3 regions of the Streptomyces sp. NRRL S-1813 genome follow, and region 2 is predicted to be linked to each of the others. Evidence: riboswitches for the same ligand, from Rfam matches in the RefSeq annotation. Region 2 holds a riboswitch; each other region holds the start of a gene.
What was found. A riboswitch is a leader RNA that binds a small molecule or an ion and turns the genes downstream of it on or off. The one in region 2 is predicted to bind thiamine pyrophosphate.
Positions count from the first base shown of each region.

Region 1: it holds a riboswitch for thiamine pyrophosphate, as region 2 does, so the genes downstream of both, IF67_RS0136355 (thiamine ABC transporter substrate-binding protein) here and thiC (phosphomethylpyrimidine synthase ThiC) in region 2, are expected to answer to the same signal.
Region 3: it holds a riboswitch for thiamine pyrophosphate, as region 2 does, so the genes downstream of both, thiO (glycine oxidase ThiO) here and thiC (phosphomethylpyrimidine synthase ThiC) in region 2, are expected to answer to the same signal.

Region 1 is NZ_JOHB01000049.1:30,199-42,279, forward strand. It holds gene IF67_RS0136350 (ABC transporter permease subunit) at 1-1,616, opposite strand, end outside; gene IF67_RS0136355 (thiamine ABC transporter substrate-binding protein) at 1,592-2,665, opposite strand; TPP riboswitch at 2,769-2,889, opposite strand; gene rlmN (23S rRNA (adenine(2503)-C(2))-methyltransferase RlmN) at 2,923-4,029, opposite strand; gene IF67_RS0136365 (CarD family transcriptional regulator) at 4,313-4,534, shown strand; gene IF67_RS39880 (phosphatidate cytidylyltransferase) at 5,612-6,781, opposite strand; gene frr (ribosome recycling factor) at 6,781-7,338, opposite strand; gene pyrH (UMP kinase) at 7,514-8,284, opposite strand; gene tsf (translation elongation factor Ts) at 8,446-9,282, opposite strand; gene rpsB (30S ribosomal protein S2) at 9,391-10,290, opposite strand; gene IF67_RS46105 (murein hydrolase activator EnvC family protein) at 11,213-12,081, shown strand, end outside.
Region 2 is NZ_JOHB01000026.1:95,371-100,511, forward strand. It holds gene IF67_RS43925 (DUF5326 family protein) at 1-223, shown strand, start outside; gene IF67_RS0129130 (SsgA family sporulation/cell division regulator) at 967-1,389, shown strand; gene IF67_RS0129135 (YibE/F family protein) at 1,578-2,984, opposite strand; TPP riboswitch at 3,056-3,212, shown strand; gene thiC (phosphomethylpyrimidine synthase ThiC) at 3,206-4,990, shown strand.
Region 3 is NZ_JOHB01000040.1:6,318-18,398, reverse strand. It holds gene IF67_RS0134240 (sulfite oxidase-like oxidoreductase) at 1-145, shown strand, start outside; gene IF67_RS0134235 (deoxyribonuclease IV) at 166-1,059, opposite strand; gene pknB (Stk1 family PASTA domain-containing Ser/Thr kinase) at 1,124-3,064, opposite strand; gene IF67_RS0134225 (thiazole synthase) at 3,495-4,349, opposite strand; gene thiS (sulfur carrier protein ThiS) at 4,359-4,586, opposite strand; gene thiO (glycine oxidase ThiO) at 4,583-5,806, opposite strand; TPP riboswitch at 5,804-5,916, opposite strand; gene IF67_RS0134210 (NAD(P)/FAD-dependent oxidoreductase) at 6,070-7,311, shown strand; gene IF67_RS0134205 (Rv2175c family DNA-binding protein) at 7,429-7,794, shown strand; gene thiE (thiamine phosphate synthase) at 7,914-8,606, shown strand; gene metF (methylenetetrahydrofolate reductase [NAD(P)H]) at 8,757-9,674, shown strand; gene IF67_RS0134190 (hypothetical protein) at 9,711-10,964, shown strand; gene IF67_RS0134185 (phytoene desaturase family protein) at 11,126-12,081, opposite strand, start outside.

The sequences.
Region 1 (12,081 bases), on a different contig from region 2:
CCCGCACGTCCCAGCAGTCGCGCCACGGCGACCGGCAGCGTCGGCTGGTCCGGCCGTGCGATGAAGACCGTCGCCCCGAACTCACCGAGCGAGACGGCGAAGGCGAAGCCCGCGGCGATCAGCAGGGCCCGCCGCACCATCGGCAGGTCGATCTCGCGCCACACCCGCCACGGCGAGGCGCCGAGCACGGCGGCCGCCTCCCGCAGCCGCCTGTCGATCGCCCGCAGGACCGGCAGCATCGTCCGGACCACGAACGGCACCCCCACCAGTGCCTGGGCGAGCGGCACCAGCCACCACGAGGCACGCAGATCGAGCGGGGGTGCGTCGAGGCTGATCAGAAACCCGAAGCCGACGGTCACCGCGGAGACCCCGAGGGGCAGCATCAGCAGCGCGTCGAAGCCGCGGACGAACCGGCCGGCCAGGGGCGTCCGTCCGGACGGGCCCCTGCGGAGCCGGGGCAGGGTCAGCGCGGCGGCCGCCAGCCCGCCCACCACCAGCGCGATCGCGGTGGCCGCGGCCGCGTAGGCGAGGGAGTTCCACAGGGCGTCGAGGGGCGCGACGGTGAAGGTGCTGTCGGCGGACGCGGAGGACCGCAGCGAGGTGTAGAACACCGCCCCATAGCCGTCCGGCCCGGCGAACGACCGCTCCACGAGCACGGCCAGCGGCGCGATCAGCAGGACGGTGATGACGGCGAGCGTCCCCCACAGCAGCGTCCACTGGCCGCGGCCGCGCGGCCGGTGTGCGGTCTGCGACGGTGCCACGAGCCGCAGCGCGGATTCCCGCCGCCGCACCGTCCAGGCGTGCAGCGCCAGCACGCCCAGCACCGCCGCGAACTGGATCAGGGTGAGGACCGCGGCCGTCGGCAGATCCAGGAAGTCCGCGGTCTGCCGGTAGATCTCCACCTCCAGCGTCGAGAAGGCGGGCCCGCCCAGAATCTGCACCACCCCGAAGGAGGTGAAGGTGAAGAGGAAGACCATCAGCGCGGCGGCCGCGACGGCGGGCCCCAGGGCCGGCAGCGTCACCCGCCGCCAGGCCTCGAACCGGCCGGCTCCCAGCACCCGCGCCGCTTCTTCCTGGCGCGGGTCGAGCTGCCCCCAGAGCCCGCCGACGGTCCGTACGACCACGGCGTAGTTGAAGAAGACGTGCGCCAGCAGAATCGCCCACACCGAGGTGTCCAGGCGCAGGCCCCACAGCTCGTCCAGCAGCCCGCCCCGCCCGACCAGTGCCAGGAAGGCCGAGCCGACGACGACGGTCGGCAGCACGAACGGCACGGCCACCACCGCCCGCAGCAGCTGTTTGCCGGGGAAGTCGAAGCGCGCGAAGACATAGGCGCCGGGCAGTGCGATCAGCAGCGTCAGCGCCGTGGAAGCGGCCGCCTGCCAGACGGTGAACCACAGCACATGAACGACATCCGGGTCGCCGAGCACCGCCCCGAACCGGGCGAGCTGCCACTGCCCGCCGTCCTTCAGCCCCCGCCCGACGATCGCCACGACCGGATAGGCGAAGAACAGCGCGAAGAAGGCGAGCGGCAGCGCCATCAGGCCGAGCCGCACCGCCGTTCCCCGCGCGGGCCGGGGGCGCCGGCTGCGGGTTACTTCAGAACGAGCGAGGACCACTGCTTGATCCACTGTTCGCGGTTCTTGGTGATCGTCTCCGGAGGCAGCGTCGTCGGCTCGTCGATCGTGGCGCCGTACTTGGTGAACAGCTCCGGCACCTTGGCGTCCTTGCGCGCCGGGTTGACGAACATCTTCAGCGGTACGTCCTCCTGGAACTCCTTGCTCACCAGGAAGTCCAGCAGCGCCTTACCGCCCTTCGCGTTCTTAGCGCCCTTGAGCAGACCGCCGAACTCGATCTGGCGGAAGCAGGTGCCCGTGGCGACACCGGTGGGTGCCTCCTTGGGCGCGGGCTTCTTGCCGAGCACCTCGACCGGCGGGCTGGAGGCGTAGGAGACCACCAGCGGCTTGTCGCCCTTGCCCTTGCCGGCCGCGGAGCCCGAGAACCGCTCGTAGTAGGCCTGCTCCCAGCCGTCGACGACCTCGACGCCGTTGGCCTTGAGCTTCTTCCAGTAGTCCTGCCAGCCGTCCTGTCCGTACTTGGCGATGGTGCCGAGCTGGAAGGCGAGCCCCGGGGAGGAGGTGGCGGAGTTCTCCGTGACCAGCAGCCCCTTGTACCGGGGCTCGAGCAGGTCGTCGAAGGTCTTCGGCGGCGCGGTCTTGTGCCGGGCGAAGTAGCCGCGGTCGTAGTTGACGCAGATGTCGCCGTAGTCGAGCGGCGTGACGCGGTGCTCGCCCTTGTCGAGCTGTAGCCCGGCCGGCACGTTCGCCAGCCCCTTGGCCTCGTACGGGCTGAAGACGCCCTCGTTCAGACCGCGCGAGAGCAGCGTGTTGTCGATGCCGAAGAACACATCGCCCTGGGGATTTCCCTTGGACAGGATCGCCTGGTTGACGGCCTTGCCGGCGTCTCCGCCCTTGAGGATCTTGACCTTGTAGCCGCTCTCCTTCTCGAAGGCGGCCAGGACGGACCGGGAGACGTTGAACGAGTCATGGCTGACGAGCGTGACGGTCTTGGCGTCCGCCCCGCCGCCCGGCGTACCGCAGGCGGCGAGCGCGGCTATCCCGACCGCGGCGGCGACCGCCGGGACGGTGATCCTGCTGGTGATGCTCACTGACTTCCTCCTGGCTGGCCAGGAAGAGACGCGGCCCCGCCCGGTGTCCGCGGCTCTCGACGTCGGATGACGTGCGGAGGCGGCTTGGGGCGGGGCGCAACAGCATGAGTGACGACCGAACTTCCTACCCGGAATGACCCGGGCGAGGTTCAAGGGTCTGCGGGCACCGTAGGACTACGACGCTTCCGCACTCTCAGCGCTGTGGCGCTCCCCTGTCGGAATGTGCATTTGTTCGATCACACGGTACCAGCGGGCGGTCAGCGCTCCGAGGCTGCGAGCTGTCCGCAGGCGCCGTCGATCTCCTGGCCGCGGGTGTCACGAACGGTCACCGGAACCCCGTGCGCCTCGATGGCCTGGACGAACGCCTTCTCGTCCTCGGGACGCGAGGCGGTCCACTTCGAGCCGGGCGTCGGATTCAGCGGAATCAGGTTCACATGGACCCGCTTCCCCTTCAGCAGCCGACCCAGCAGGTCACCGCGCCACGCCTGGTCGTTGATGTCGCGGATCAGCGCGTACTCGATCGAAATCCGCCGCCCGGACTTCTCCGCGTACTCCCACGCCGCGTCCAGCACCTCACGCACCTTCCAGCGCGTGTTGACGGGCACCAGGGTGTCGCGCAGCTCGTCGTCGGGCGCATGCAGCGACACGGCCAGCCGGCACTTGAACCCTTCGTCGGCGAACCGCAGCATCGCCGGGACCAGCCCGACCGTCGAGACGGTGATGCCGCGCTGGGACAGCCCCAGCCCATCGGGCTCCGGGTCGGTCAGCCGACGGATCGCCCCGACCACCCGCTTGTAGTTGGCGAGCGGCTCGCCCATCCCCATGAAGACGATGTTGGACAGCCGCGCAGGCCCGCCCGGCACCTCGCCGTCGCGCAGCGCCCGCATCCCGTCGACGATCTGGTGCACGATCTCGGCGGTCGACAGATTCCGGTCCAGTCCCGCCTGCCCCGTCGCGCAGAACGGGCAGTTCATTCCGCATCCGGCCTGCGAGGAGATGCACATGGTGACCCGGTCGGGGTAGCGCATCAGCACGGATTCGACGAGCGTGCCGTCGTGCAGCTTCCACAGGGTCTTGCGCGTGGTGTCCTCGTCACACGAGATGTGCCGCATGACCTTCATCAGATCCGGCAGCAGTTCGCTCGCCAGCTTCTCGCGCGCCGCCGCAGGAATGTCGGTCCACTGCGCCGGGTCGTGCGCATAACGGGCGAAGTAGTGCTGCGACAGCTGCTTGGCGCGAAACGGCTTCTCCCCGATCGCGGCCACCGCTTCGCGACGCTCGACGGGGCTGAGATCGGCAAGGTGCCGCGGGGGCTTCTTGGCCCCGCGCGGCGCGACGAAAGTGAGTTCTCCGGGTGCAGGCATGGTCCGTCCAGTGTGGCAGATCGTTTAAGGGGGCCCAGGCCGGAGCGGTGAGGTGACAGTCACCCGCTGCGGCCTTCTGCCATGGGCAGTCCACCTCGCACGGCCCGGGGACGGCCGGGCTACCGGCATGACCTCGTCAATTCACGCCAAGCCGGTAGTGCGTCCGCAGCTTCGCGGGGCCCGTGGAAATGGGGTGAGCAGTGACCGCCGACGGAGATCTCAGCTTGGTTGCGTTAGCCGGCGTGTGAGGGGCAGCTCGCTCACCAGGCGCATACTGCTGATAATGACAAAGCCTGCCGTAGCCCGGCGCCACCTGCCGTCCAGCCCCTTCAAGCCCCCGGTCACGCGCCCTCCCAAGCAGTTCGCGATGGGCGACCGGGTCACACACGATGAGCACGGCCTCGGCCGTGTGATCGGCATCGAGGATGAAGTCGCGGTACTTGTCGACTTCGGTTCGGTGCAGGCACGGATCATGAGTCCGTACAGCAAATTGGCCAAGCTCTGAGAACCTCGCGCCGTTCGGCGCAGCCGCATGCCCAGCCACGATGGCGGGGTGCCTAGCAGAGCGCCCACGCTGCCCCCGGCCACATCCCGGCAGCAGCCGCTCCCCCTCGCCATCTCCGGAGCGTCCGGTCCCTTCAGGCTGCCGCATCCCTGACGACGAAAGAACGGCGCCCCGCCACCGCCCGCCCTTCCCACCCGGCGGCCTCGCCCGGCTTCTCCAGCCGGAGCGATCCCCCGGTCGAAGGATCCGCTGCTGATCGGAAACTGGGGCACGTGCAAGTGCGCAACGCTACGGTTCGCCGCCGGAAAGTCTCGGAACAGGGGGATGGTCATGCGAGGACACAACGCGGCTGCCGGCGCGGTTTTGCTCGTCGTCCTGGCAGGGTGCGGTGATGCCTCACCTGAGAACGAGGCCAAAGAACCGTCCTCGCCTCGTCCGACCATTGCTGCCACACGTGCAGCCCGCGGCTCCTAAGGGTCCAGGGGGCCCGAAGTCTGCGTCTCCCTCCTCCTCAGATGCCTCAGATGACGTGCCTTCGCCATCGGACAAGGACGAGCAATACGCCGGCGCCGTGAAGGCCCGCGCTCCGGAACTCAGGCAGGTGGAAGCAGACGACCTCGGCGTTCAGGGGCAGCTTGTCTGCACGGAGCTGGACATGGGCGACAGCCCACGGGCAGTGCTCAAAAACTTCCAGGCTGCGTACCCGGGAGTGAAGGGTCTGGCCATCGTGACCGAAGCGCCTCCCGTCTACTGCCCTTCGCACGCGTCCGCTGTGGCCTCAGCCTTGGAGTAGCTGTTGGCCGTACTGGCACCGCTGACGGCCCAGTCACGGCCCACGGGCCAAACAGAAGCCCCCTACCGGCAGCAAAACCGCTGTGTAGGGGGCTTCTCATCACCCATCAGAGACTGACTTCTCCGGGTGCAGGCATGGTCCGTGCAGTGTCGCAGACGCGCGAAGAGGGGCCTGCCACATGGTGCGGCAGACCCCTCACGGGCATCGGGAGGCCCGTCATACGCGCGGCAGCAGCCGACGGGACAAAGCCCGCCTCCCTGCTTCCACCTGCGAACACCCTGTGCTCAGCCGGCTCCCACAAAGATCACGAACAGCAGCCAGACGACCGGGGCGGTCGGCAGCAGGGAGTCGAGGCGGTCCATGATGCCGCCGTGACCGGGCAGCAGCGTCCCCATGTCCTTGATGCCGAGATCGCGCTTGATCATGGACTCGCCGAGATCGCCGAGGGTGGCGCTGGCGGCGACCGCGAGGCCGACCAGCAGGCCCTGCCACCAGGCACCGTCCGTGATCAGGAACTGCATGCACAGTGCGCCGGCCACCATCGCGAAGAGCACCGCGCCGACGAGTCCCTCGCGGGTCTTGCCGGGGCTGATGCGCGGTGCGAGCTTGTGCTTGCCGAACCGCCAGCCGACCGCGTACGCACCGGTGTCGCTGACGACGGTCAGCAGCAGGAAGGTCAGTACCCGCTGCGGCCCGTCGGGCTCGGCCGCGAGCATCAGGGCCACGAACGTCGCGAGGAAGGGCACGTAGAACGCCGCGAAGACCCCGGCGGTGACATCGCGCAGATAGTTCTCCGGCGCCTCGGTCATCCGCCAGACCAGGACGGCCAGCGCGGTCAGCGCCATCGCCACCCAGGCACCCTCGGCACCGCGGACATAGCCGGCGACCACCATGGCGGTGCCACCGACCGCGAGCGGCACCAGCGGCACCTTGATGTCCTTGCGCTCCGCCAGCCGCGAGGTCAGCTCCCACAGGCCCACGACAACGGCGATCGCTATCACGCCGATGAAGACAGGCTTGTAGACGAAGAGCGACGCAACGATGATCGCGCCGAGGCCGATGCCGACCCCTATCGCGGCGCGCAGATTGCGGCCCGCGCTCTTCTTCTTCGGCTTCTCTGAGTCCGGCGAGCTGTCGGACCCGGAAAGAGAGGTGGGCATGGGCTCCTGCGGCTTTTCGTCGCGGAACAGGGGGCCGCTCAGTCGAGCAGCCCCCCGGTCGTCCAGGTGGTCCCGGTTATCCCGGATATCCCGATGTTCCCGGCCGTCGTCCTGGTGTCCGCCTGGCCCGGGCACGAAGGGCATGGGCCGAGTCTGCGCCGCGTCACCCCAGTCGTGCACGGGACCCGCCGGGGCGGCGGGCGCCGCCCCGCGAAGCGAGGAGGCCGGTCCGTGGTCGGCCGGTACCCATTGACCGGCGCCGGGCGGGGCGGCCCCCCAGGAAGACTCGTTCATCAGACCTCGAGGAGCTCGGATTCCTTGTGCTTGAGCAGCTCGTCCACCTGCGCGACGTACTTCGCGGTGGTGTCGTCGAGCTCCTTCTCGGCGCGACGCACCTCGTCCTCGCCGGTTTCCTTGTCCTTGACGAGCTTGTCGAGGGTCTCCTTGGCCTTGCGGCGCACGCTGCGGATCGAGATCTTCGCGTCCTCGCCCTTGTTCTTCGCGACCTTGATGAACTCCTTGCGGCGCTCCTCGGTCAGCTCGGGGAACGTCACCCGGATGATATTGCCGTCGTTGCTCGGGTTGACGCCGAGGTCGGAGTCGCGGATGGCCTGCTCGATGTTGCGCAGCGCGCTCTTGTCGAACGGGGTCACCACGGCCATCCGCGGTTCGGGAACCGAGAACGACGCCAGCTGGTTGATCGGCGTCATCGCACCGTAGTAGTCCGCCACGATCTTGTTGAACATCGCCGGGTGCGCACGCCCGGTGCGGATCGCGGCGAAGTCCTCCTTGGCGACCACGACGGCCTTCTCCATCTTCTCCTCGGCCTCGAGGAGGATCTCTTCGATCACCACTTGCTCCTGGTCTTTTCGGTAAGAAGCAGAGCCTCGCCCCTGCCGCGCGTCTTCTCCTGCACGGTGTCCGACCGGCAGGCCGTTGTCCATCCCCGTACCGGGGTCTTCCCCGGTACGGGAGCTGCCGCCCGTACAGGCCGATGCCCGGACGGAATCACGGCAGTTGAGGCCGTCAGGCCCGGGTGCCCTGATCGCTGACGAGCGTGCCGATCTTCTCACCCTTCACCGCGCGCGCGATGTTGCCCTCCGCGAGCAGTTCGAACACGAGGATCGGGAGCTTGTTGTCCCGGCACAGCGTGATGGCGGTGGCGTCGGCGATCTTCAGCTCCCGGGTGATGACCTCGCCGTATTCGAGGGCGTCGAACTTCACCGCGTCCGGGTTCTTCTTGGGGTCGGAGTCGTAGACCCCGTCCACCCCGTTCTTGCCCATCAGCATGGCCTCGGCGTCGATCTCCAGGGCGCGCTGGGCGGCGGTGGTGTCGGTGGAGAAGTAGGGCATGCCCATGCCGGCGCCGAAGATGACGACCCGGCCCTTCTCCAGATGGCGCACCGCGCGCAGCGGAATGTACGGCTCCGCGACCTGTCCCATGGTGATCGCCGTCTGGACGCGGGAGTCGATGCCCTCCTTCTCCAGGAAGTCCTGGAGTGCCAGACAGTTCATGACCGTGCCGAGCATGCCCATGTAGTCGGAACGCGCCCGGTCCATGCCGCGCTGCTGGAGTTCGGCGCCGCGGAAGAAGTTTCCGCCGCCGATCACGATGGCGATCTCGTAGCCCTCGCGCACCACGGCGGCGATCTCGCGGGCCATCGCGTGCACGACATCGGGGTCGACGCCCAGTCCGCCGCCGCCGGCGAACGCTTCGCCCGACAGCTTCAGCAGGAAGCGTCGCCTGCCGCCGTGGCCGGGATGGTCTGTGTGCGCGCCGTCGGCACCGTGAATCATTGAGCTCTCCTCGTGCACATACGAAGAAGGCCATTGCCGTGGGTCTGGTTCAGATCCCTGTGCGGCAATGGCCTCCTCGTCACATCTGCGGCCGGCCGTTGAGCGGCCGACTGCGTACGACCCTAGCGGGGTCGCAGGTCATTCGCTGCCTTCGCGCAGGCTCAGATGCCGACCTTGATGCGCGCGAAGCGCTTCAGGGTGACACCGGCCTCCTGGAGGACCTTCTCGACGGACTTCTTGTTGTCGAGCGCGTACGGCTGGCCGAGCAGCGTCGCGTCCTTGAAGAAGCCGTTGAGGCGACCCTCGACGATCTTCGGCAGGGCAGCCTCGGGCTTGCCCTCCGCACGCGTGGTCTCCTCGGCGACGCGGCGCTCGGCCTCGACGACCTCGGCCGGCACGTCGTCCTTGGAGAGGTACTTCGGGGCGAAGGCGGCGATGTGCTGCGCGACGCCCTTGGCGACCTCGGCGTTCTCCTTGTCGAGCTCGACAAGGACACCGATCTGCGGCGGCAGGTCGGGCATGGTGCGGTGCATGTAGACCGACACGAAGCCGTCGGAGAACTGCGCGAAGCGGTCCAGGACGATCTTCTCGCCCAGGGTGGCGTTGGCCTCGTCGACGAACGCCTGGACGGTCTTGCCGGCCGCGATCTCGGAGGCGAGCAGGGCCTCGATGTCGGCCGGAGAGGTCTTCGCGATGTGCGCGACGATCTCGTTGGCGACGGCCTGGAACTTCTCGCCCTTGGCGACGAAGTCCGTCTCGCACTTCAGCTCGACGATGGCACCGGAGGCGTTGTCGTCGGCGACCAGGGAGACCACGGCGCCGTTCTCGGCGGAGCGGCCCTCGCGCTTGGCGACGCCCTTCTGGCCCTTGATTCGCAGCGCCTCGACGGCCTTGTCGACGTCGCCCTCGGCCTCGTCCAGGGCCTTCTTGCAGTCCATCATGCCGGCGCCGGTGAGCTCGCGGAGCTTCTTGACGTCAGCGGCGGTGTAGTTCGCCATGGTCTGTGAATCTCTTCTCGAAATCTCGAAGTCGAAAGATCTACGGGTGGACGGCGGGGGCGGCGCTTGTGGCGCCCTCCCCCGCCGTCATCAGCCGGATGCTGCGGGTCAGGCCTGCTCTGCGTCCGCGGCCGGCTTCTCGGCCTCGGCGGCGGGAACCTCGGCGGCCGGGGCGGCCTCCTCAGCGGGCTTCTCCTCGGCCTTGGGGGCCTCGTCGTCAGCCTTCTTCTCGCCCTCGAGCAGGTCGCGCTCCCACTCGGCCAGCGGCTCGGCGGCAGCAGCCTTCTCGCCCGGCTTCTGGTCGCCGGTGGCGGCACCGGAGCGGGCGATGAGGCCCTCGGCGACGGCGTCGGCGATCACGCGGGTGAGCAGGGTGACGGAGCGGATCGCGTCGTCGTTGCCCGGGATCTTGTAGTCGACCTCGTCCGGGTCGCAGTTGGTGTCGAGGATCGCGACGACCGGGATGTTGAGCTTGCGCGCCTCACCGACGGCAATGTGCTCCTTCTTGGTGTCCACGATCCAGACGGCGCTGGGCACCTTCTGCATCTCGCGGATACCACCGAGGGTCTTCTCCAGCTTGGCCTTCTCGCGGGAGAGAACCAGGAGCTCCTTCTTGGTGAGGCCGGACGCGGCCACATCCTCGAAGTCGATCTGCTCGAGCTCCTTCAGGCGCTGAAGGCGCTTGTAGACGGTCGAGAAGTTGGTCAGCATGCCGCCGAGCCAGCGCTGGTTCACGTAGGGCATGCCCACGCGGGTCGCCTGCTCGGCAATGGCCTCCTGGGCCTGCTTCTTCGTGCCGACGAACATGACCGAGCCGCCGTGGGCGACGGTCTCCTTGACGAACTCGTAGGCGCGGTCGATGTACGACAGCGACTGGAGCAGGTCGATGATGTAGATGCCGTTGCGCTCGGTGAAGATGAAGCGCTTCATCTTCGGGTTCCAGCGACGGGTCTGGTGCCCGAAGTGGACGCCGCTCTCCAGCAGCTCCCGCATCGTGACGACGGCCATGGCCGTACTCCTTGTTGTACTCGGTTCCACTGCGGCCGGTCGGCCGCGGTGCCTGACGCCCCGACGCGCCTGCCGGGGAAGACACCTTGCGGAGCCGTCCGAGGACCGAGGAGCGCGGCCGTCGTGCTGCCCGAAAGGGACTGGTGCACTGACGGCGGGGCGTGCGAAGTCGACCCGGTGACCCGGATCGCCATCAGAAGTGTACGGGACTGCCGACGCACCGGGCGACACACACCATTTCGAGCCCCGGGCGGGTGACACCGTTGTCCACAACCGCCTCCTCATCCACAGCTCCGGACCAAGATCCCCCCGCCGCGACGGCCTGCGTCACCGTCGGGGCATGCGACTCCACACCCAGCAGAATGCGCGACGCGACACCCGCCGAAGCACTCGACAAGCTCCCGGCTCGGCCAGGACCGTCCGCGCCGTCGGCGGCTTCCACCTGGGCTTACGCGCGGGCTTCACCGGGTGCTCCCCGGTCCCGGCCGTCGGCGGTGGGCAGCCGGGGACGTCCCACCGCCGCCCACAGCACCGGCCGGACCTCCTCCCCTGCCCTCCCCCGCTCCCTCCCATGGCTCCCCCTCCCTCGGCTCCCCCTCCCTTGACTCCGCCTCCTTCGGCTTCCCCTCCGGTTCCGCCTCCCCGGTCACGCTTCCGTCCACGTTTCCGGCCACCGGCGCCCTCACCACCGGCACCGCGCGGCGAGCCGACCGGATACGGGCCGAGCTGCTTCTTCCCGGCCCGCGCGGCCTGTGCGCGGCTGGCCCCGGCCGTGGCCGCGGTGCTCACCCTTCTGTCCCCCGCGCCCGCGAGCGCTGCCGACCCGCTGCCCTTGGCCACGGGGGCTGAGCGCGGGGTGGAGCGGGTGGCGAATCGGATGGCGGGGGTGGGACGTGGCGAGGTGGCGGGACGCCCTGAGGAGATGACCGCAGGTGCCGGGGAGGTGACACCTGACGAGGCGGTGACGCGGCCCAGAGCGGTGGCACGTGCCAGGTCGGGGGCGCGGCCCGAAGCGGAGACGCGTCCCAGGACCGTGACACCTCCCAGAGCGGTGACACGTCCCGGGGGTGCGGCACGTGCCGACTCACCGGGTGGAGACGCGCCGGGTGCCGACCCACCGGGTGAGGACAGAGCCTGGCCGGTGGGAGGAGCCACGGGCGTCGGGCCCACGGTGGTACGCGGCTGGGAGCCACCTCCTTCGCCGTGGGCGGCCGGGCACCGCGGCGTGGACTTGGCCGCACCGGCCGGCGCGGTGGTGCGGGCTGCGGCACCTGGCCGGGTTGCGTACGCCGGGGCCGTCGCGGGCCGTGGCGTCCTGACGATCGAGGTGTCCCACTCGGGCCGTCCACCCTTACGCACCACCTACGAACCCGTACGCCCGACGGCCCGGAAGGGCCAGCGCGTCACGGCAGGCCAACCGGTCGCCGTTCTGCAACGCGGCCCGTTCCACTGCCGGGCGCCATGCGTCCACTGGGGCCTGCGCCGCGGCAAGAGCTACCTGGACCCGCTGTCGCTGCTGCCCCGCAGCATGCTCCACGGCGGCCCTTCACGGCTGCTGCCGGTCTTCGGGGTTCCCGTACCGGCGGGCGGCCGCACGGTGGCCCCGTGGCATCCGGGACCAGCAGAACCACCGGACTCGGCAGTACCGACAGAACCAGCAGCTCAGGAGCGAAGGACAACGCCGACAGGAGCTTCCCTCATAGCAGCAGCCGGACTCTCGGCCGCGGCGGTCTGGGCACTCGGCCGGCTCCATCGGGCTCGTGCGATGGGGAGCGAGGAGGGCACCAAGAA
Region 2 (5,141 bases):
TGGTAAGGGGATATTCGCAGGACTTCCGTGGTGGGTCACCTGGGTCGTGGTGCCCGTCGTCCTGATCGTGGTTTTCGGCGGACTGATCACCACCGCGCTCGGCTTCCTGATCGGCGTGCTGTTCAAGGTCCTCATCGCGGCGGCCCTGATCGCCGGAGTCATCTACCTCGTCCGCAGGTCCAGTGGCTCGTCGTCATCGTCCTCGTCGAAGAGCGACTGGTAAGCCGCGGTTTCTCCACCGACCGGCTCCCGTGCCCCGCTGTGAGCGGACGCGGGGGCCGGAGTTGGCAATCGTGAACAGCGAATACGGTTCTCGTCCAGGCTGCCGGCCGGGCCGGAGCCGGGCGCCGGCACCGGCCTGGATCTCCGCAGCGCCGGCCGTGGCAGGACAGGAGTCGGTGCCGCCGTCTACTTCGCCGTCTATCGCAAGGGTGATGTCGCGAGGCTCGTGGGCACCGAGGGCCCGGAGTCTTCGGCGGGAGCGAGGTGGGCCGACTTCCGTACCGCCGCAGACGCCCACGTGATCGGGCAATGTCTGCTTGCGCAGCTCGACTAGGTATCGAGCAGAGAGCATCACGCGCGCCATCCCGTCCCGTTGATAACGCCCTTTTCCGTGCGATCTCAGGACGAATTGCGGCACTGTTTGGATACGGTGCGTTGTCATCAGGGGTCTTTCCCGGTTCGGACATACGCCCTGGGCGCGGCATGTCCGGCCCTCCCGGTCCAGGTCGGTGCGGCCGCCGGGGCGTCGGTGCTTTCCCTGCGCACGGACGAACTGCGTCGATTGCGGTCTGTTACAGACCGACTACGAAGAATGGCGGAGGCGACACTAACGACACTCGCCTTCTCTGTCAGTATCTGAAAACTCACTCCTTGTGATCTGCTTGCGCGTGGCAGACGATGGCGCCAATAGGGCTACGGGGGATGTTTCCCGGCCATCTCCGATCAAGTGCGGGGCAGTGGTTGATGACCGACACAGTTCAGGCAGAAGTGATCATGAGCTTCGTCGTCTCGGAGGAGCTCGCGTTCCGGATTCCGGTGCAGCTGGACTTTGCCAGCGCCGATCCGTACGCCGTCCGTCTCACCTTCGATCTGCCCGGAGATGCGCCCGTTACCTGGGCGTTCGGCCGGGAGCTGCTGCTGGACGGCCTGAGCCGGCCGTCCGGTGAGGGTGATGTGCGGATCGAGCCTGCCTCCCCCACACACCTCAGCGATGTCTTCATCAGCCTTCAGGTCGGCGCCGAGCGCGCGCTGTTCCGGGTGAGTGCGGCGCCGTTGGTCGCCTTCCTGGACCGTACGGACCGGCTCGTACCGCTCGGCAAGGAAGAGGTCTGCGACACCCTGGAAGCCGTACTGGACCAGATCCTCACGGAGGCCCCGGCCGGCTGACCCCGAGCCGGACGGACCGTCCACGCCGACGTCATACCGGGTGCGCCGGTACTCCCGCGTGCCCGCGCACCTGTGTCGCCCCTTCTGGGCTGTGCTGCCTCCCTTCGCTGCCCTCGACCCGTGCCCTGCCCTTTCACGCGCCAGTCGCGTGCCTGAAGCCGCCTGCCACGGGCCGCACTTGTGCCCCGTCACTGCTTACGCCGCTTACCTCGTCCCCCGCGTCGGCTGGGTCTGCCCTCCGGGGTGCCTGTCGGTGCACCGGCAGCGACCCCGGCCCCCGATCCCGCCCCGGATCCTTGTCCGGCTCCTGCCCCGCCGTTGCTCCCCTGCCCGCCCAGGCCCTTCCGGTCCGCCGAGACCACCAGCGCTGCCAGCAGCGTCGTCAGCGGTACCGCGGCGACCAGTCCGATGCTGCCCACGAGCGTGCGGATGATTTCTTCCGCGACCACCTCGCTCGTGGCGACCGTGCCGACGCTGCTCTGTGCGATCGAGAACAGCAAAAGCAGCGGCAGTGCGGCGCCCGCGTAGGCCAGCACCAGGGTGTTGACGACGGAGGCGATGTGATCCCGGCCGATCCGCATAGCGGCGCCGTACAGCTTGCGCCAGCCCGCCGCCTGGTCCGCCTCCTTGAGCTCCCAGACCGCGGCGGTCTGTGTCACCGTCACGTCGTCGAGCACACCCAGCGACCCGATGATGATCCCCGCGAGCAGCAGACCGCGGATCTCGATGTCGGGGTACAGACCGTGCACCAGCCCGGTCGTGTCGTCCGTATTGCCGGTCAGCAGAGCCCAGTTGATGAATACCGAACCGAGCAGCCCGATCAGCAGCAGTGAGGCGAGGGTGCCGAGCACGGCGACCGACGTACGGGCCGTCAGCCCATGGCACAGGTAGAGCGCGATCAGCATGATCGCGCTTCCGCCGATCACCGCCACCAGCAGCGGATTGGAGCCCTGAAGGATCGCCGGGAGGATGAACAGCGTCAGGACCACAAAGCTGGCGGCCAGGGCCACCAGCGCGAGGACTCCACGCAGTCGGCCGACGATCACCACTGCGAGGGCGAAGATCCCGGCCAGCACCCACATCGGGAGCGATCGGTCGACATCGCTGACCGAGTACTGGAGATCCTTCGGCGCCTTGGGGGAGTACGCCACCACCACGTCCTGTCCGGTGGTGTAGTGGCGCAGCGCGTCCGGTGTCACCACCGTCTGGAAGGTGCGCCCGGCGTTCTCTCCCGTGGTGACCTTGATCGTCGCCTGCTGGCAGGGCTTGCTCTTGGACGCTCCCCCGGTCGGTGGCTGTCCCGTCGGAGACGGCGGCTGGGGCTGCTGCTCGGCATGGACATCCGCACAGTTCACCTCCGCCACTTTGATGACTCTGGCCTGCTCCGTGGGCTGGTCGAAGCCGACGCCGGAGGGCTTATGGGAGGGCGCACCGCCTGGCCACAGCACGACCAGACCGACCGCCACCGCAGCCGCGAAGGGGATCAGCACTGCTGCGATGACCTTGCGCAGATGCCGGGAGACCGGCGTGGCAGGGCCATGGCCGTGCGCATGGGAGTGCACGGCGGACTGGTGGTGGGACTCGTGAGGGCTCACCGCCCGATCATCGCAAGAACTCGTGGGGCCCCCTGTTCACCCCGCCACATCGGCCGCTACCGTGGTGCCACCTTTGCAATCGCGGGAGCTCGGAGCACCGGGCTGAGAGGGCGCTGACCTTCGTCCCAGCGGCGTTTCACGTGAAACGCCCATGGACGGAAGCCGCTGCGTCGACCGCCGAACCTGTTACCGGGTAATGCCGGCGTAGGGAGTTGGGTCTCATGACTCTGCAGGATGCACGCACGCCCGAAAACGGAAACGGTGCCGACGGCGGCAGTGAGCCGCAGATCGGCTGGCACAAGGGCTATGTCTCCGGATCGCGCGCGGACCTCCGGGTCCCGGTCCGGCGGGTGCACCTCACCAACGGCAAGGACGTGACGCTCTACGACACGTCAGGGCCGTACACCGACCCTCATATCGATACCGACGTCCGCCGCGGTCTGGCGCCGCTGCGGGAGAACTGGATCATTGCCCGCGGCGACACCGAGGAGTACGCGGGTCGCCCCATGCGGCCGGAGGACGACGGCCTCAAGCACACCTCGCCGCGCGGTGGACTCAAGAACCTTGACGCGGTCTTCCCGGGCCGCCCCCGCCAGCCGCGCCGCGGCCGTGACGGCGCCGCGGTCACCCAGCTCGCGTACGCGCAGCGCGGCGAGATCACCGCGGAGATGGAGTACGTCGCCCTCCGCGAGAACGTCACGCCCGAGTTCGTACGCGACGAGATCGCGGCGGGCCGCGCGGTGCTGCCGTCCAACATCAACCACCCGGAGATCGAGCCGATGATCATCGGCAAGAACTTCCTGGTGAAGGTGAACGCCAACATCGGTAATTCGGCGGTCACTTCCTCCATCGAGGAGGAGGTGGAGAAGATGACCTGGGCGACCCGCTGGGGCGCCGACACGGTCATGGATCTGTCCACCGGCCGCAATATCCACACCACCCGCGAATGGGTGCTCCGCAACTCCCCCGTCCCCATCGGCACCGTCCCGCTCTACCAGGCGCTGGAGAAGGTCGACGGCAAGGCCGAGGAGCTGACCTGGGAGATCTACAAGGACACTGTCATCGAGCAGGCGGAACAGGGCGTCGACTACATGACGGTGCACGCCGGTGTGCTGCTCCGATACGTCCCGCTCACGGCCCGCCGCAAGACCGGCATCGTGTCCCGCGGCGGATCCATCATGGCCGCCTGGTGCCTGGCGCACCACCAGGAGTCGTTCCTCTACACGCACTTCGAGGAGCTCTGCGAGATCCTCGCCTCCTACGACGTCACCTACTCGCTCGGTGACGGTCTGCGCCCCGGCTCCATCGCGGACGCCAATGACGAGGCGCAGTTCGCGGAGCTGCGGACGCTCGGCGAGCTGAACACCATCGCCAAGCGGCACGGCGTACAGACGATGATCGAGGGCCCGGGACATGTCCCGATGCACAAGATCAAGGAGAACATCGACCTCCAGCAGGAGATCTGCGAGGAGGCCCCGTTCTACACGCTCGGCCCGCTGACCACCGACATCGCGCCCGCCTACGACCACATCACCTCCGGTATCGGCGCGGCGATGATCGCCTGGTGGGGCACCGCCATGCTCTGCTACGTCACGCCCAAGGAGCATCTGGGCCTGCCGGACCGCGATGACGTCAAGACCGGCGTCATCACGTACAAGATCGCGGCCCATGCGGCCGACCTGGCCAAGGGGCACCCGGGGGCCCAGGAGTGGGACGACGCGCTCTCCGACGCCCGCTTCGAGTTCCGCTGGGAGGACCAGTTCAACCTGGCTCTCGACCCGGACACGGCCCGCGCCTTCCACGACGCGACGCTGCCCGCCGAGCCGGCGAAGACGGCCCACTTCTGCTCGATGTGCGGCCCGAAGTTCTGCTCGATGAAGATCAGTCAGGACATCCGCCGCGAGCACGGGGGTGATCTGGCGATCGACGCCGAGGCCGGGATGGCCGAGAAGTCGAAGGAGTTCGCGGCGGCGGGCAACCGCGTATACCTGCCGATCGCGGACTAGCCGGAGTTCGGACAGCTGTGGGTGAGGGCCCCTACCGAGGAGGTAGGGGCCTTCCGCCGTCCCCGCCCGGGGTGGTCGCGGGCCCTAGATGATTGAGTCCGATGTCTGTGCTGGCCGCGACCATGGCGAAGGGCGCCCGTTGGCTTGTGTG
Region 3 (12,081 bases), on a different contig from region 2:
CCCCAAGTGGGTCCGCGGCATCGAATACATGCGGGCCGACCGCCGCGGCTTCTGGGAGGAGCGCGGCTACCACAACCTGGGCGACCCGTGGCGCGAGCAGCGTTACTCGTACCAGGAAGAGCCCGGGGACGGCCCCGAGCTCTGATCCCGTACGCTCCCGGGGCCTCAGTACGCGCGCAGCTCCTTGAGCCGGGCCACGTCCGCCGCATGCCCTTCCTTGCCGCCCGGGGTCTCGACGACCAGCGGCACCCCGGCCGTCGCCGGATGGCGGAACAGCTCGCCGAAGGGCTCCGCGCCGATGTGACCCGCGCCGATGTTCTCGTGCCTGTCCTTGTGGGCGCCGGCCACGTCCTTGGAGTCATTGGCGTGGATCAGCTTCAGCCGGCCCTCGCCGGCGACCTCCACCAGCTCGTCCAGCAGCGCCTTCGTCCCGCCCGGCGCCGCCATGTCGTGCCCGGCCGCGAACGCATGGCAGGTGTCGAGGCAGATCCCCAGCTTGGGGTGCCGGTCCAGCGCGTCGAAGTACGGACCGAGATCCTCGGCCAGCGCACACAGTGACGCCCCCTGTCCGGCCGTCGGCTCCAGCAGCAGCCAGGGGTCATCCGGGTGCGTCAGCTCGTCGAGCAAGGGCCGCATCCGCTCCCTGACCTGCGCCATTGCCGTGGCACGCGGGCGCCCGCCGGTCGCCGAGCCGGTGTGGACGACCACCCCGAGCGCGCCGATCTCCCGGCCGCGGCGCAGCGAATGGCGCAGCGAGTCCACGGACCTGTCGACGGTCGCCTCGGTGTGCGAGCCGAAGTTGATCAGATAGGGCGCATGGACATACGCCGGGATTCCCCGCTGTGCACAGGCGGCCCGGAAGGCCTCGTCCTGTGCGGGGTTGCCGGGCAGCGTCGCCCAGCCGCGTGGATTGGCCACGAAGACCTGAACGACCTCGTCGCCCATCTCGTGGGCGTAGGGAATGCCGACCTTCGCCAGGCCGCCGGCCACCGGCACATGGCCGCCGACCGGATTACGTGCACGGGCGCGCTGATCGGCGCCCTCGGGGGAGGTACTCACCCTCCCAGGGTGCCAGGTGCCCCACGCCCGCCGGACGGCAGCCGTGGGGCACGGCCGGCGGGCCCTACAGGGCGCCCTTGAGCTTGATGGTGATCGTGCCGCCCTTCGGCGCCTTCTTGCCCGGGTCGACGGACTGGCTGTCGACCGTGTCCTGCGGGAACAGGAGAGGCTTGTCCACCTCGACCTGGAAGCCCAGGTCCGTCAGCTGCTTCTTGGCATCATCGACGTTCTTGCCGGTGACATCCGGGACGGGGATCATCTCCGGGCCCTTGGAGAGCGTGAGGGTGACGGTGTCGCCCTTGCCGAGCTTGCCGCCCTCCACCGGGGTCTGCCGGGCGATGGTGCCCTTGTCCTGGGTGGAGAAGACCGGCTGCTCGGCGAAGCGCACCTGGAAACCGGCCGCGCGCAGCGTGGACACCGCGTCGGTGCGGTCGCTGCCGAGCACTCCGGGCACGTCGATCGCGGTGCCGCGGCTGACGGTCAGGCCCACCGCCGTGTCGGGCCGCCGCTTGCTGCCGCCGGCCGGGTCCGTACGGATCACCGAGCCCTTGGCGACCTCTTCGTTGAACTCGCGGGTCACCGTGCCCGGGACCAGCCCGCGGTCGCGCAGCTTGCGCTTGGCGTCCGCGACCGGGGTGCCGGACAGATCCGGGACGTCGACGATCTCCGGGCCGCGGGAGATGGTGAGGGTGACCGTGCCCGTGCCACGGATCTGCTTGCCGTTCGCGGGATCCGTCTTCATGACATGGCCGCGCTCCACATTCGAGCTGAAGCCGCGCACCACCTTCACCCCCAGACCGTCGTTCCGCAGGGTCTTCTCGGCCTTGGCCTGCGTCATGTCCAGCACCGCGGGGACGGTGGTGAACTGGCCGGAGTTGATGTACCAGACGCCCGCGCCCGCCCCGAGGACCAGCAGGACGGCCGCGATGACGGTGGCGAGCCGCCGCCGCTGGAGCAGCCCGCCACGGGGCGCGGCGGCGGGCACCGGCCGCAGCCGCGTGGTCTGCTCGTCCGACGGGACCTCCAGCCGGCTGGTGCGGTTCAGCTCCGCGTCGTCGGTGCGGGGTATCACGTCCGTACGCTCCGTGCCGTCGCCCGCCCCGTCGCCGCCCGCGGGCAGCTCCTTGGCCTCCGGCGGCACGATGTCCAGCTGTGCGTCGGTCAGGTGCGCCCGAGCCTCCTGCGCCCGGGACAGCAGCACCACGGCGTCCTGCGGACGCTGCTGCGGATCGCGGGCGCAGGCCAGCGCGATCAGCTCGTCCAGCTGCGGCGCGAGACCGGGCACCAGCCCCGAGGGCGGCAGCACGTCCTCGTGCAGATGCTGGTAGAGGATCTGCGCCACGGTGCCGCCGGTGTGCGGTTTGCCGCCGGTCAGCATCTCGTAGAGCACCACACCGCAGGCGTAGACATCGACCCGGGCGTCCGCCGTGCCGTGCTCCAGCTGCTCGGGGGCGAGGTAGGAGACGGTGCCCAGGACGGAGCCCGTCGAGGCGGTGGTGTTGGTGTCCACCGCGCGCACCAGCCCGAAGTCGGCGACCTTGACCCGGCCGTCGTCGCCGATCAGGACGTTCTCCGGCTTCATGTCGCGGTGCACCAGGCCGGCGCGGTGCGCGGCCCCCAGAGCGGCCAGGATCGGCTCCAGGATGTCCAGCGCGGCCCGCGGCTGGAGGGCGCCCCGCTCGCGCAGCACATCGCGCAGCGTGCAGCCGGCGACATACTCCATCGCCAGATAGACGTACGTACCGTCCGTGCCCTGGTCGAAGACGCCCACCACATTCGGATGCGACAGCCGGGCGACCGACTTCGCCTCACGGATGAAGCGGTCGACGAACGCCCCGTCCGAGGCGAGGCCCGGGTGCATCACCTTCAGCGCGAGCAGGCGGTCGAGCCGGGTGTCCATGGCCTGGTAGACCGTGGCCATACCGCCTGTGGCGATACGCGCCTGGACGCGGTAGCGGCCGTCGAGCAGCTGGCCCACGAGCGGGTCCTGAAGGGTGGTATCCACGGCAGACGAGTCTACGGGTCGCTGCGCGTTGGCTCGTGACCCCCACGTTTTGGCCTTGCCCACGCTGTCGGCTGTCCCGCCGTGGTTGGTTGCTCGCCGTTGCGCCTGCGGGCGGGCCGGGGTCGCTGCGCGGGGCTGTCGGGTGCGGTGCCGCTCCTGCGGACTTCGTCCTGCGGCGCGTCCCCTCCCGTTGGGGGGTGGGGGAAGGCTGGTGGGGGTGTACGTAGGTGGTGTGGTGCGCCTTGTGGGTCGCACAGAGACGACTCGGAGTGGCCCGCCCCCACTCACGTTCACTTCTCCACCCACGGGAGGGGACGGACCGAAGGACGAAGTCCGTAGGGCCGTCACCGCACCCGACCACCACCCGCCCGCCGCAGGCGCAACGGTGACAAACCACCACGGCGGGACAGCCAACAACGTGGGATGGGTCTCAAAAGGCCGGGCGTTCAGGGTCCAGCTCTGCCACGCCCTCCGTGGGGGAGGACGCCAGGGCGAAGTGGCGGCGGGGGATCCGGCCCGCGCGGTGTGCCAGCCGGCCTGCCGTGACCGCGTGCCGCATGGCCTCGGCCATCAGCTCCGGTTCCTGCGCACGGGTGACCGCGGACGCCAGCATCACCGCCTCGCAGCCCAGCTCCATGGCCAGTGAGACGTCCGAGGCCGTGCCTGCGCCCGCGTCGAGGATGACGGGGACACCGGCCCGCTCGGTGATCAGCTGGAAGTTGTGCGGGTTGCGGATGCCCAGACCGGAGCCGATCGGGGAGCCCAGCGGCATGATCGCGGCACAGCCCACGTCCTCCAGCTTGCGGGCCAGCACCGGATCGTCGTTCGTGTAGGGCAGCACGGTGAAACCGTCGTCCACCAGGGTCTCGGCGGCATCGAGCAGCTCGATCGGGTCGGGCAGCAGGGTGCGCTCGTCGGCGACGACCTCAAGCTTGACCCAGTCCGTGCCGAGCGCTTCCCGGGCGAGCCGGGCGGTGAGCACCGCCTCGCCCGCGGTGAAGCAGCCCGCGGTGTTCGGCAGCACCTTGATCTTGTGCCGTTCCAGTACGGACAGCACCGAGCCCTGCACGGTCGGGTCCAGCCGCCGCATGGCGACCGTGGTCAGCTCCGTACCGGAGGCGAGCAGCGCCCGCTCCAGGACGTCGAGGCTGGGCGCGCCACCGGTCCCCATGATCAGACGGGACGTGAAGGCGGTGCCGGCGAGGGTGAGGGGGTCGGAACCCGCGGCGGAGTCGTCGGGGGACGCCGTGGGGGTCGTCCCCCGGAGGGTTGCGGTGTCGGTCATGTCTGCGGGTCAGCCTCCCTGGACCGCGGTGAGCACCTCGACGCGGTCGCCGTCGCCGAGCGGGGTGGTGGGCCACTGGGTGCGCGGCACCACGATTTCGTTGACCGCCGCGGCCACCCCGGCGGGCGCCTTGGACAGGGTCGCGACGAGCCGGTCGAGGGTGAGCCCGCCGGGGACCTCGCGGGCCTCGCCGTTGACGGACACCGAGACGGTGGGGGTGGGGGTGGCGGCGTTCATACGGCCTGCTCCTGTGGGGCACGGGTGCGCTCGGGCCCCGGGGTGGTGGGGGTGAAGCGCGCGGGGGAGAAGGGGCGGGCCTCTTCGGGGAGGAGGCCGGTGGCCAGCACCTCGGCCATCGCGTCACCGGTGACCGGCGTCAGCAGCACGCCGTTGCGGAAGTGGCCGGTGGCCAGATGGAAGCCGGGCAGCGCGGTCGGCCCGAGCAGGGGGGCGTTGTCGGGGGAGCCGGGGCGCAGTCCGGCGCAGGTCTCGACGAGCGGCAGCTCGGTGATGCCCGGGACCAGCTCGTGCGCATCCCGCAGCAGCTCGTAGACCCCGCCCGCGGTCACGGTGGTGTCCCAGCCCAGCTCCTCGCTGGTGGCGCCGACGACCAGTTCGCCGTTCTCCCGCGGGACCAGGTAGAGGGGGCCGCCGCGTACGACGGCCCGTACGGTGCGTGAGAGGAAGGCCGGGCTGCCCGCGGGCATGTCCGGCATCCGGAGCCGCAGCACCTGGCCCTTGACCGGCCGTACCTGCGGCAGCACCTCGTCGGGCACTCCGGCGAGCCGGCCGCTGTGGCTGCCTGCGGCCAGGACGACCTGACCGGCCGGGACCCGTGTGCCGTCGGCGAGTTCGGCGCCGGAGGCGCGGCCGCCGTCAACCGTCAGCCGCACGGCCGCGCTCCGGTGGAAGACCACCCCGGAGCGCTCGCAGGCGGCCAGCAGGGCGCTCGCCAGCCGGCGCGGATCGACCTGGTGGTCGCCGTCCACCCGCAGCCCGCCCCGTACCCCGGGGGCCAGCATCGGCTCCAGGCGGCGGCACTCACGTCCCGTGAGCCACTGCGAGTCCAGTCCGGAGCGGATCTGGAGGGCGTGCAGTTCGCGCAGGTGGGCGCGGTCGTCGGCGTCCAGCGCGATGGCCAGCGTGCCGCAGCGCCGATAGCCGATCCGCTGCCCGGCGGCCTCCTCCAGCTCCTCGGTGAACCCGGGGTAGCGCCGCGCGGAGGCGAGATTGAGGCCCAGCAGGGTCTGCTCGCCGTAGTGGAGCTCGGTGACCGCGGCCAGCATCCCGGCCGCGACCCGGGCCGCGCCGCCTCCGGGCGCGGGGTCGGCCACCGCGGCACTCAGCCCGCGGACGGCCGCCCGCCAGGCGGTGACCAGGCCGATGATGCCGCCGCCGATGACGAGCACATCAGGGCTCCGCGGGGTGGGATTCGCTCGTGTGGCAGATGCCTGCATGGGTGTCCAGCCCCTCCCTTCGCCGGCATGACCCGGATCAGGTTCGTACGGTCGGAGGCCGGCCAGCCTCCCTCTCAGCCCGGTGCGTCCGGGCTCCCGCGAGTGCGTGTATCGCTCACCCTAATACGGTGCCGCGACGCGCCGTAAGGCAGCGCCCGGCCGCCGGTGGGCGGCGCCCGGGGCCGGGCCGACGGTGACGCTGTGTCAGAGATCTCGTTGCGCGCTGCTGCGAGCGGCGTCACAGACCGTCCTAGAGTGATCGGGTGAGCGAGCAGAGCAAGTCCTCCCAGGCCCCTGACCGCACGCCGCACGTGGTGATCGCCGGCGCGGGAATCGCGGGTGCGCAGACCGCGGTCGCCCTGCGCGAACAGGGCTGGCGCGGCGCGATCACACTCCTCGGCGACGAGCCCCACCAGCCCTACGACCGTCCGCCGCTGTCCAAGGCGGTGCTGCTGGGCAAGGCCGAGGGCTCCACCTTCGACATCGACTTCGCCGGGCTCGGCATCGAACTCCACCTCAGCCGCCCGGTCACCGCCCTGGTGCCGGACGCCCACGTGATCGAGACGGCAGTCGGCCCGGTCCCCTACGACTACGCGGTCATCGCGACCGGCGCCGCCCCGATCGTGCTGCCCGGCAGCGAGGGCCTGCCCGGCATCCATCTGCTGCGCACCCTGGACGACGCCGAGCGGCTGCGGCCGGTGCTCGCCGCCCAGCACGAGATCGTGGTCGTCGGCGCCGGCTGGATCGGTGCCGAGTTCGCGACGGCGGCGCGTGAGGCGGGCTGCGCGGTCACCGTCGTCGAGGCCGCCGACCGCCCGCTGGCCGGTGCGCTGCCCGCCGAGGTCGCCGCCCACATGACCGGCTGGTACGCGGACGCCGGAGCCGAGCTGCGCACCCACGCGCGGGTCGCGTCCGTCACGGCGGGCGCGGTCACCCTCGCGGACGGCACGACGCTGCCCGCCGACGCGGTGGTCATCGGGATCGGGGCCCGGCCCGCGACCGGCTGGCTGGCCGGCTCGGGCATCGAGGTCTCGCCGCAGGACGGCTCCGTACTGGCCGACGAGCAGCTGCGCACCTCCGTGGCCGATGTCTACGCGGTCGGCGACTGCGCCTCCTTCCCGTCGGCCCGCTACGACACCCGCCTGCTGATCCACCACTGGGACAACGCCCTCCAGGGCCCCCGTACGGTCGCCGAGAACATCGCCCGCGGCGAGGCGGAAGGGGTGGCCTACGATCCCGTCCCCTACTTCTGGTCGGAGCAGTTCGGGCGGTTCGTGCAGTACGCGGGCCATCACGGGGACGCCGACGAGCTGGTCTGGCGCGGCGATCCGACCGGGGCCGCCTGGTCGGTGATCTGGCTTCGGGAGGGGCGGCTCGTCGCGCTGCTGGCCGTGGGGCGGCCGCGGGATCTGGCCCAGGGGCGCAAGCTGATCGAGCGGGGCGTGGCGCTGGACCGGGAGCGGGCCGCGAACGCGTCCCTGCCGCTGAAGGCCGCGGCGCTGTAGCCGGGGCGGTCCGTGCCGTCGGTCGCCCGGGGGTCTGCTGTCACCCTCCGGTGTGAGGAAGCCCCTGATGGCGATGCCCGGCTACCGGCTGTCAGTGCGAGGTGGCAGGCTTGTCCTGTGACCGAGATTGACGCAAACATCGATGGACTCGTCCCCGCCTGGCTCACCCTCCCCGACATCGCCGAACAGTTCGGCGTCGAGGTGACGCGTGTGCGGCAGCTGGTCAAGGAGGGCCAGCTGATCGCGGTGCGCCGCGGCGAGAACAGGGCGCTGCATGTGCCCGCCGATTTCATCCAGGACGACAAGGTGGTCAAGGGCCTCGTCGGTACCCTCACCCTCCTCAAGGACGACGGCTTCACCGACGAGGAAATGCTGGAGTGGCTGTTCACCCCGGATGAGAGCCTGCCTGGCACGCCCGCCCAGGCGCTGCGCGAGAATCGCGGCACGGAGGTGAAGCGCCGGGCCCAGGCGCTCGCCGTCTGACACCTCTGGCGCGGCCCGCTCCCAGCAGGCGACCGCACCAGCATCCGTAACCGCATCCGCGGGGCGTACGGACCGGAAGGCCCGGCCCGTACGCCCCCCACCTGGGGGGAAGCCGCCCGATGACCACCGCACGCCCGGCCCTGTCCGACGCCCGGCTCTACCTCTGCACGGACGCCCGTCGGCGGCAGGGCGACCTCCCGCAGTTCCTGGACGCGGTGCTCGATTCGGGCGTGGACATCGTCCAGCTGCGGGACAAGGGCATGGAGGCCGGCGAGGAGCTCCGGCATCTGGAGGTCTTCGCGGACGCCTGCCGGCGGCACGGCAAGCTGCTCGCGGTCAACGACCGCGCGGATGTCGCCCATGCGGCGGGCAGCGCGGTGCTGCATCTCGGGCAGGGCGATCTGCCGGTCCCGGCCGCCCGCGCCCTCCTGGGCCCGGACGTCCTCATAGGCCGCTCCACCCATGCCGAGGCCGAGGTGGACGCCGCGCTCACCGAGCCCGGCGTGGACTACTTCTGCACGGGCCCGTGCTGGCCGACACCCACCAAGCCGGGCCGCCACGCCCCCGGCCTCGACCTGGTCCGCTACACCGCGGCCCGCGCCCCCCAGCGCCCCTGGTTCGCGATCGGCGGGATCGACGCCGGGAATCTGGACGAGGTGCTGGCGGCGGGCGCCCGACGGGTCGTCGTGGTCCGCGCGATCACGGAAGCGGACGACCCGGGAGCGGCGGCCGCCGCACTGGCGAAGCGCATCCGGACCTGGGACGCCCAGGACGTCTCCGCACCATCCGGGTCGACCCGCGGGGACGGGTGACGAGGATCACTTCGCGCGGTTTCGGGCGGCAGGCGGTCTCCTGACGTCCGGGCGACCGGAAAATGTCCACCCAGTGGACATCAACCCGACCAACCAGGCATTACGCCGGACGCGGTTGGTGTGCGCCCGGCCGGTGGTTAACCTGCCGGTATGGCCCTAGGTACAGCTTCCACCAGGACTGATCGCGCCCGCACGGTGCGCGACCTGCTTGCTTCCGGTAAGCAGTCGTATTCGTTCGAGTTCGCCGCCCCCAAGACGGAGAAGGGCGAGCGGACCCTGTGGAACGCGATTCGCCGCATCGAGGCCGTCTCGCCGACGTTCGTCTCCGTGACGTACGGCGCCGGCGGCACCTCCCGTGACGGCACGGTGCGCGCCACCGAGCGCATCGCCACCGACACCACCCTGACCCCGGTGGCGCATCTGACCGCGGTCAATCACTCCACGGCTGACCTGCGCAACATCATCGGCCAGTACGCCGACGCCGGGATCCGCAACATGCTCGCGCTGCGCGGCGATCCGCCCGGCGACCCGATGGGCGAGTGGGTCGAGCACCCCGACGGCATCGGCTACGCGGCGGACCTGGTCCGGCTGATCAAGGAGTCCGGCGACTTCTGCGTCGGCGTCGCGGCCTTCCCCGAGATGCATCCGCGCTCGACGGACTGGGACACGGACGTGGCGCACTTCGTCGACAAGTGCCGGGCCGGCGCGGACTTCGCCATCACCCAGATGTTCTTCTATCCCGAGGACTACTTCCGGCTGCGGGACCGGGTTTCGGCCGCGGGTTGCTCGACGCCGATCATTCCGGAGATCATGCCGGTCACGAACGTGCGCCAGATCGAGCGGTTCGCTCAGCTCAGCAACGCGGCCTTCCCGCCCGAGCTGGCCGAGCGCATCCTCGCCGTCAAGGACGACCCGGCGGCGGTACGCTCCATTGGTATCGAGTACGCAACGGAACTGTGCGCACGCTTGATGGCCGAGGATGTTCCCGGGTTGCACTTCATTACCCTGAACCACTCCACGGCGACCCTGGAAATCTACGAGAATCTGGGGCTGCACCAGCAGTCCTGATCACGGTTGCCGGCGAGCGGCGGAAGAGGGGCGTATATGGGCTGGACGGTCCTCTACATCGCGTTCGGCCTGGTCGCTCTGTGGCTGTTGGGTGAGGTCCTGCTCCAGAACAAGGCGCGGCTGCGCTGGCGGCTGCTGGCCTTCACCGGTTTCCTCGGCGTGGTCATCGGCGTCATCGTCCCGTCAATAGCCGTGATCGGGCTGGGACTTGTCGCCTTCGCCATCGGGCAGACGAATGTGACGCTCTCCTTCCGCCGCGGCTTCACCACCGGCTGGGCCCTGGGCGGCAAGCCCGGGGCGTCCGGCGACAGCGGCCGGCGCCGCCGGGCCCGCCCCTCTTCGCCGCCGCCCGCCGAACCGACCCTGGAGGTCTCCGGCCTGGAGGCGGTGGCACCCACCGCCCGTCCCGGCCAGTTCGACGACGGGGGCCCGGACACCTTCGAGAGCACCGGCGGCTTCCGCAGCGTGGACACCTCCGCGGGGCGTGGCTCCTACGGCGGGCCGGGCTCCTCCGCGGGGCAGGACGCCTTCGCCGCGCAGGACACCTTCGTTGCGGGGCAGGAGGCTTTTGCCGCGCAGGACACCTTCGTTGCGGGGCAGGACGCCTTCGCCGCGCAGGAGACAGTCGTCGGGCAGGGCTTCTACGACTACAACGGCAATGACGGCTACCGCGCCCAGGATCCGTACCAGGATCAGCAGCAGGACCAAGGCGCCTACGCCACACAGGCGTTCGCCGTCCCGGACGACTTCGGGCGCCCCGACGCCACCGCCGTCTACGCCCCGCAGCCGATGCCCGAGGAGACCGGCCAGTACGGCGTCTACAGCCCCGACGCCCGCATCCAGCAGCCCGGCTACGGCGGCTACGACGCCTACAACGGCGCCGTCGGCAACGGTGACGGCAACGGCTATGCGTACGGCGGCGGTTACGACCAGACCGGAGCCGGCCAGGGCGCCTACACCGATCCCTACGCGGACCCCTATGCCGACCCCTACGCGGCGTACGGCGACGGCCTGGGCCAGGGCCAGCAGGCGCCCTACGCCGATCCGTACCTCGGCGGCCAGCAGTACTCCGCGTCCTACGACCCCTACCAGCAGGCCGACCCGTACGCCCAGCAGCCCTACGCCGCGCAGCAGTACGACGCCCAGGGACAGCCGCTCGGCCAGGGGTACGGCGAGACACCGCCCGGCGGCGTCTGGGTCCCCCAGCAGCGCGACGGCGAACTGCCGCCCGAGCAGCCCTACCCGCCGTACCAGCAGCCCGGGTACGACGGGCAGCAGTACCGCTACTGAGCCGGCGGCCGGGGACCGCTACTGAGCCGGCGGCCGGGGCGGGGACCACGGCCGCGCCTCCCGCGTCGGCCTTCTCCCGCCGCTGTGCCTCCCGCAGCGCGCGTCACGCCCTCGCCCGGCGGCCGCCCGCTGCGCACCCTCGCCCGGCGCCCGCTACGCGCTCAGGTGGAGCCGTGCCAGTCGTCGCCGTTCACGATCAGGCCGGCCACGATCGCGCCGGACATCCCGGCGTGCGCAGGACCGCCGCCCGGGTGCGACCAGCCACCGACCGCGTAGAGCCCCGGTATCCGGGTGCGGTTGCCGGGCCGCAGAAAGCGGCCTTCCCGGCCCGCCAGCGCCGGTCCCGGCACCAATGCGCCATCGGCGGGCGGCAGCACCTCCCGCCACAGCACCCGCTCCCGCAGCCCGGGAACCGCCGCTTCGGCGATCTCGGTCATCCGCTCCGCATCGGCCGCCACGGCCTCGCCGTCGTGCCAGTCGACCGGGCCGTGCGGCGCCACCGTCGCGGTCAGGGTCACGGCCTCATGGGCGTCGTCCGGCCGGGAGGCGGGGTCGTCCGGGCGCAGCACCGTCACCGTGGGCCGGTCACAGGGGGTCCGCAGCCCGGGGCCGTCCCCGAACACGCCCGCCAGCTCCGCCGTGCGGTCCGCGGCATGGACGACCGTGCGGTGCACGGCGTCCTCGGGGCGCGCGCCGCGCAGTGCGAGGCAGACCGTGAGCCGCGCGGTGGCGCGGTCGTCCGGTCCCGGGCCGGGCCGGACGTCGTCCGCACCCCACGGCTCCCGCCCCCGGCAGAGCGCCACAAGCTGCACCGGATCGACGCCCGCCACCACGAACTCCGCCTCGGACACCCGGCCGTCGGCCAGCTCGACGCCCGACGCCCGGCCGTCCTTCTCCGCGATCCCGGTCACCGCCGCGCCGAAGCTGAACTCCACCTTGCGCGCCAGACAGCGTTCGTACAGCGCATCGGCCAGCGCCCGCATACCGCCGCGCGGATACCAACTCCCGAAGGTCTGCTCCAGGTACGGCAGCACGACGGCGCTCGCCGGGGCGCTGCGCGGGTCGAAGCCGTACGCCAGCGCATGGCTCTCCAGCAGCGCGATCAGCCGGGGGTCCG